DNA from 3 places in the Pseudoalteromonas sp. P1-7a genome. Region 3 is predicted to be linked to each of the others. Evidence: predicted binding sites of a transcription regulator. Region 3 holds the regulator's gene; each other region holds the start of a gene.

Region 1 (2,278 bases), on a different contig from region 3:
CTCTTCAGGGTATTCAGGCTCGTAGGCATCTACCTCGATGTAGCGGTATTTATTAGGTAAATCGGGTACATCCACTACTTTTTCAGGGAACATAATCACCATGCGTTCCACTAAATTAGCAAGCTCACGGATATTACCAGGCCAAGCATGTTCTTTGAGACTCTCAACTGCGCGCTCTGTAAATTTAGCCGACGTACCACTTTGCTCATTAACACGGCGCATTAGCTCTTTAAGTAATAAAGGTATGTCGTCAGCACGCTCATTAAGTGACGGGTTTTCAATAGGAAACACGTTTAAACGGTAATATAAATCTTCCCTAAAGCTGCCCTTTTCAATCATTTCCTCAAGGTTGCGGTGGGTAGCGGCAATAACACGTACATCTGCTTGAATCGCTTTTGTGCCACCTACACGCTCGTAGCTACGCTCTTGTAATACGCGAAGTAGCTTAACTTGCATTTGCAGTGGCATGTCGCCAATTTCATCTAAAAACAGCGTACCGCCTTGCGCTAATTCAAACCGCCCTTTACGTGCAGAAATAGCGCCGGTAAACGCCCCTTTTTCATGGCCGAATAACTCACTTTCAAGAAGCTCTCCTGGAATGGCACCACAGTTTACTGGTACAAATGGCCCCGTATTGCGTTTAGATAATAAATGTACATTACGCGCAACCACCTCTTTACCCGTACCCGACTCGCCTAAAATAAGCACGTTTGCATCGGTTTTAGCCACTTGCTCTATCAAAAAGCGTACGTTTTTAACCGCGTCAGTTTCCCCTACTAAACCATCAAATGTTTTATGTGGCTTATGATGCTTGTGACTTCCAGGAAGCATACGTTGGTACTGTTGGCAGTCGTGTAATAACTGTGTGGTTACTTCGTGATTAAACGGCTCACAAATTAGTCCCACTACATTAGCAATGCTTAATAATGGCTTGAGTGTTTCACCAATGAGTAAAAAAGGCAGGGTTGGGTAGCGTTTAATTAAGCCTTCATGATCTAAGCTTTGTAATGCGCCTAAAATAACAATGCATTCTTGCTGTTGATACTTACTACATACTTCTTCAAAGTCATTTTCATCAAGCAACTGCACAGCTTCCCCAATAAAGGTAAGTGATGCATGTAATCCTATTGCACGGTTATTATTATTATCTAAAATCAAGATCATAGTTAGCGAGCCATAATTTCACTAATTCATTTTATTAGCTAAATTGTAAGCGAGATCTGTATGGATGCAAGTAATAGCGGCGGTTTTTTGACATAAACGCCAAAAAATAGACATCGCTATAAAACAATAATACTTAATAATTAAAACTTAAGTATTGTTTTGTTGTTTAATACTTAAAGCTAATGCCATGTCTTGTTTTTTCTTAGTGTATGAATCTACGTAGGTCAAAAATATAAACTATAATTAACTTAAGTTGAAAGCAACAATGCCGATAACTAAATAAATGCAATATGCTTGGCATTAATATTGCTTTTGTTACGTACAGACGATTTTACATATTTATTTAGGATTTTCCATGGCTCATGTTTCATTAAAAAAATATTCTCAAGTGCGCGCCAGCAACATCGCAGAAATGGCGCCCTATGAGCAAATTAACCTTATTTTTAGTAACATAATTGGCCGCTTGGCCGCTACTAAAGGGTTTATTGAGCGCAAAGAAATAGAAAAAAAAGGCGAAAACATCTCTGCCTGTATTTTACTCTTAGGTGCATTACAAGACGCGCTTAATTTAGAAGTGGAACAAGATCCGAGTATTTCAAATAATTTATTAGCACTTTATGACTACTGCCAAAGACGCCTTGTGCAAGCAAATGTTGACAATGATATTGAGATTATTTCTGAAGTAGCTGGCATTATTAAAGAAATTAAAGAAGGGTGGGATAGCATTCCTGTCGATCAGCGTAATCCTGCGGTATAAGCTAATGGCTTTAGAGGAAACAAGCAAAGCTGAGCATATTAATCAATTGCTCAGCAAAATCGAATTATTAGTGCAAAGCAATAACGCTGATGAAGCTCCCCCTATTATGGATACTTTAAATAGTGAGCTTAAGCGCTGGTGCGAAAGCGATAACCCGCCTACCGCCGAGCAACTTGTGGCTGTGCAAACCAATATCAACAACATTAGCAAGCAGGCAAATGCTGTAAAAAATGAATCATCTAAAGCCATAATTAAGCAAAAAAAAACAGGTAAAGCAATCTCGGCTTATAAATCGGTATAGCTACTTCTAGCAGTTTTAAAACTTACTAGGCATCTTAAAGGCAATATTTAGACATA
Region 2 (2,278 bases), on a different contig from region 3:
GTATTTACTTGGAAAGCATTGAAAAATGGTGGCCCCTCCCAGACTCGAACTGGGGACCTAACGATTATGAGTCGTGTGCTCTAACCAACTGAGCTAAGGGGCCAACTTTGTATAACTACGCGGTAGTTAATTTTTGAAGCGTTTAGCCACTGAGCGACTAAAGCGGGTTGCAGTATAAAAAGTTTTTTAAGGCTTGTCACTAGCAAAAACCTTTATTTTAACAATCAGTAAGCCGACTGCTTAAATAGTAATCTTTTTGCGTGCGAATAGGCAGGAAATAGTGGGAAAATAAATGCAGAAGTATGCAAGCCGCTTTTTTACAATTTTAATAATTATAAAAAAGTGGCCGGCTCACATTGAACACACCACACATTATTTTTTAGCGATAATGTAAATAGCGTGAATTAAACCAGGGAAGTAACCCAGTAAAGTTAGTAAAATATTTAGCCAAAAGTGCATACCTAAACCAACTTGTAAAAATACACCCAGTGGCGGTAATAAAATCGACAATATTATACGAATGATATCCATAATGTAGCTCCTTTAAAAATGACAAGCAAAAAGCCCAGCTAAGCTGGGCTTTTTAGTATAGTGCATTATTCAGCAACGATAGTTAGTTCATCTACTACGTCACGAACGTCTTCAGCATTTTTAGCAATTTTTACTGCTAGCTGCTTTTCAGCTTCAGATTCAACTGAACCTTTAAGCTTTACTATACCGTTGTCGGTATCAACGTCGATATCTGTACCGTCAACCTCTGAGTCAAATAAGAAACGTGTTGTAATTACTGTGGTGATTTTAGCGTCAGTTAAGTCGTTATCGTCATCATCCATAGTGTTACGGTCTTTGTCGTCCATATCCATGTTTTTCACAACAGTTAGGTTGTTTTCTACATCAGATACGCCATCTAGGCTAATTACAAGCTCTTCAGCTAGCTCTTTATCAAGGTCGCTGTTTACTTTACCTGTAAGTACTACCTTGCCATTTTTTACATCAGTGTTAATGTCAAAGTTGTTTAGATTAGTGTTCATAAGAAGCACTGTTTCTGCCTTACCATCAATCCAAGCATCTTTACTTTCATTTTCCCACGTGCCCGCTTGAGCACCCATAGCTGTAGTACCTAAAACTAAAGCCGCAATCATAGATTTGTTAAATGTTTTCATAATCTTTCTCCTTTTGATTAAAGACACTTTTATATATGCGAGCTTTAGGCCAACTTTATTTATTAATTAAATTCATGCACTTAGACGTTTCATGAGCTATAAATAGAAATACAGCTGAGTAAACATTTACAGGCTATTAGGTAAAACTTTCTTAAGTGGTAAAAATAACGATTATATTGCTGTTTTGGTTAATTTATCGTTAATATAGTAAAACAACGGAACTCGAATAAAGAATAAGTGATTGATATACAATAACTTTAATATTGGTATATGGCTTGCTAATAAAACGATAATGCAAATATAAAAGGATTAATCCCATGTCTGTAAAAATTGAAGACCGCCCAATAGAGCAAGTTCGTGAGCAAGTGATAGATCAACTTATTTATAATTACAGCCATGGTGAGATATCTGCTGAAGCCTTCGAAAGGCGCCTAGACAGCGCTATGGATACAACCGACAACACGGCTCTACTTGGCTTAGTTGAGGATTTAACTCTACATGCCGATACACAGTATACTGCTCAAAAACAAACTCAGTTCGCGCCTAACTACAGTACACAACAAGGCGAAAATGAAAGCCTAACGTTAAAAAGCATTTTGGGCTCAAGCGAACGTAGCGGCCAATGGGTTGTGCCTAAAGATATTTATATCCAAAATTATATGGGGTCAATTGTGCTCGACTTTACCGATGCCATATTCACTCACCAACACGTCACTATTCACGTCAGCTGTTATTTTGGAAGTGAAGAAATATACGTACCAGAGCACGTTAATGTGGTTTCAAAAATGTTTTGTATAATGGGCAGCTTTGAAAATAAAACGGTCTCGCTGAATAAGCGCCAAGGCCCCACAATTCAGATTGAAGGAAGGACTGTATTAGGCTCTGTAGAGGTTAAAGTAAAGCGTACTATAAAAGAAAAGTTTATAAGCTTTGCTAATGACTTAAAAGCGCAGCTTGGCGTGAACAATAAATAGTGCACATAAAGTGTAGGGGATAGAAAAGCCCTATTGAGCGCTTTTCTGTCCTCTTTTTAATACTCTTTTTATAAGTCGTTATTTCGCTCGCTTGGAATGTCACTCATATACTGCACAAACTCAACCTCAAACCCTGCTGGG
Region 3 (2,278 bases):
TCATCTATATTTAGAAAGCTAACAGTTTATCAAAATTTAATGGCTATTTTAGAAACGCGCAAAGAGCTAAATAAAGCCGCGCGAGAAGAAACGCTTAACAACTTACTTGATGAATTTAGCATTCAACATATACGTGATAGCCAAGGTATGGCGCTTTCTGGTGGTGAACGCCGCCGTGTAGAGATAGCCAGAGCACTCGCAGCGAACCCTAAATTTATTTTGTTGGATGAGCCTTTTGCTGGTGTTGATCCGATTTCAGTGTTAGATATAAAGAAAATAATAGAACATCTTAAAAATCGTGGCATTGGCGTATTAATTACCGATCACAATGTAAGAGAAACCCTTGATGTTTGTGAAAAAGCCTACATTGTTTCTCATGGGGAGCTAATTGCATCTGGCACCCCAGAACACGTATTAAATGACAAAACTGTACGCGATGTTTATTTAGGCGAGCAATTTAGGCTGTAACATTTAAGCCACACCTACAAGCATCTGCTAATATTAATTATAACAACATAAAAGGATTGTTAGAGATACATGAGGCAATCATTACAGCTGCGCATGGGCCAGCAACTTACAATGACTCCACAATTGCAACAAGCGATTCGCTTGCTGCAGCTCAGTACATTGGATCTCCAGCAAGAAATACAAGAAGCACTGGATAGCAACCCGCTATTAGAAGTAGAAGAGCAAGATTACACGGAAGAGTCGGCTGGAAAAAATGAACAAAAAGCAGATACGGATGATGTAACCGTAAGCGCATCGGCTGATGATACAACCAGTGAATACGAGCAAGACAGTGGTGAAGCTTTAAATAAAGACACCGTTAGCGATGATATGGCGATGGATGTAACTTGGGATGAGTACATGAGTGCAGCCCCTGCGGCATCTTCAGGCCCAATGCCAGAAGATGAGTCTATTTATCAGGGCGCCTCTACTGAAACGCTACATGAGTACTTAATGTGGCAACTTCAGCTTACTCCTTTTAGCCCCACTGATGAAGCTATTGCTATAGCCATTGTAGAAGCTGTAGATGACTCGGGTATTTTAACGCTAAGTTGTGAAGAAATTTTAGAAAGCTTTAACCAAGAAAACGATGACGACGTTGAGGTTGAACTGGATGAAATAGAAGCCGTTTTAAAACGTATTCAATTATTCGACCCTGTAGGTATAGCCGCGCGAAGCTTACAGGAGTGCTTGTGTATTCAGCTTAATCAGTTTGATAAAGACACCCCTTTTATAGAACAAACTAAAATGATCTTAACCGATCACATTGATCTATTAGCGGCACGCGACTATCGTACATTAATGAAAAAGACTAAGCTTAAAGAAGACGAGCTTAAAGAGGTCATGACTCTTATACATACCCTCAACCCAAAACCTGCAGATACAATAGTAAGGGAAGAGTCTGAGTATGTCATACCGGATGTATCAGTTAAAAAAATTAAGGGCCGTTGGGTGGTAGAGCTAAACCCAGATAGCATGCCAAAAATACGCGTAAATAGTCAGTATGCGGCCATGTCACGTACCGTAAAATCTAGTGGAGATAGCCAGTTTATTCGCTCTCATCTGCAAGAAGCTAAATGGTTTATAAAAAGTCTTGAAAGCAGAAACGACACGCTGCTAAAAGTAACAAACTGTATTGTAAAACAGCAACAAGCGTTTTTTGAACATGGCCCCGAAGCCATGAAACCAATGGTTTTAAACGATGTTGCTGAAATGGTAGAAATGCACGAATCAACAATTTCGCGTGTTACTACGCAAAAATATATGCATACGCCACGTGGTATTTTTGAGCTTAAATATTTTTTCTCAAGCCACGTAAGCACTGAAAACGGCGGCGAATGTTCGTCAACCGCAATACGTGCCTTAATTAAAAAGCTAATTGCCGCGGAAAACTCAGCCAAACCATTGAGTGATAGTAAAATTGCGGATATATTGGCAGAGCAAGGAATTAAAGTAGCTAGACGCACAATAGCAAAATACCGTGAATCGCTAGCTATTCCACCGTCAAATCAGAGAAAGAGTTTGATATAAGACGTAAAAAACAAAGAGGAAATGCTTATGCAACTAAACCTAACTGGTCGTCACGTAGAAGTAACTGATTCACTTAGAGACTATGTAAATAATAAATTTGCAAAGCTAGAAAGGCACTCAGATCATATTAGCAATGTGCATGTCATTCTCGATGTAGAAAAACTCAACCAAAAAGCAGAAGCGACTATTCATGTAAGCGGCGCAGATTTATTTGCCTCAACAGAGCACCAAGATATGTATG

What was found. Region 3 encodes sigma-54, which starts transcription at its own class of promoters, with help from an activator protein. Its sites were predicted from a motif close to GTTGGCACGNNNNTNGNNT; they were not measured.
Region 1: a site for sigma-54 is predicted at 1,458-1,476, ahead of fliS (flagellar export chaperone FliS). Genes of this name have one in related genera too.
Region 2: a site for sigma-54 is predicted at 1,199-1,217, ahead of AN389_RS09170 (BON domain-containing protein). Genes of this name have one in related genera too.

Annotation. Positions count from the first base shown of each region.
Region 1 is NZ_LKDU01000014.1:26,548-28,825, reverse strand. Features, by position in the region: gene AN389_RS10565 (sigma-54-dependent Fis family transcriptional regulator) at 1-1,164, opposite strand, end outside; gene fliS (flagellar export chaperone FliS) at 1,520-1,921, shown strand; gene AN389_RS10555 (hypothetical protein) at 1,926-2,222, shown strand.
Region 2 is NZ_LKDU01000011.1:61,307-63,584, forward strand. Features, by position in the region: tRNA gene AN389_RS09165 (tRNA-Ile) at 27-103, opposite strand; gene AN389_RS20165 (YqaE/Pmp3 family membrane protein) at 373-531, opposite strand; gene AN389_RS09170 (BON domain-containing protein) at 597-1,163, opposite strand; gene AN389_RS09175 (LiaF domain-containing protein) at 1,481-2,137, shown strand; gene AN389_RS09180 (VOC family protein) at 2,206-2,278, opposite strand, start outside.
Region 3 is NZ_LKDU01000005.1:87,535-89,812, forward strand. Features, by position in the region: gene lptB (LPS export ABC transporter ATP-binding protein) at 1-468, shown strand, start outside; gene AN389_RS05705 (RNA polymerase factor sigma-54) at 538-2,037, shown strand; gene hpf (ribosome hibernation promoting factor) at 2,065-2,278, shown strand, end outside.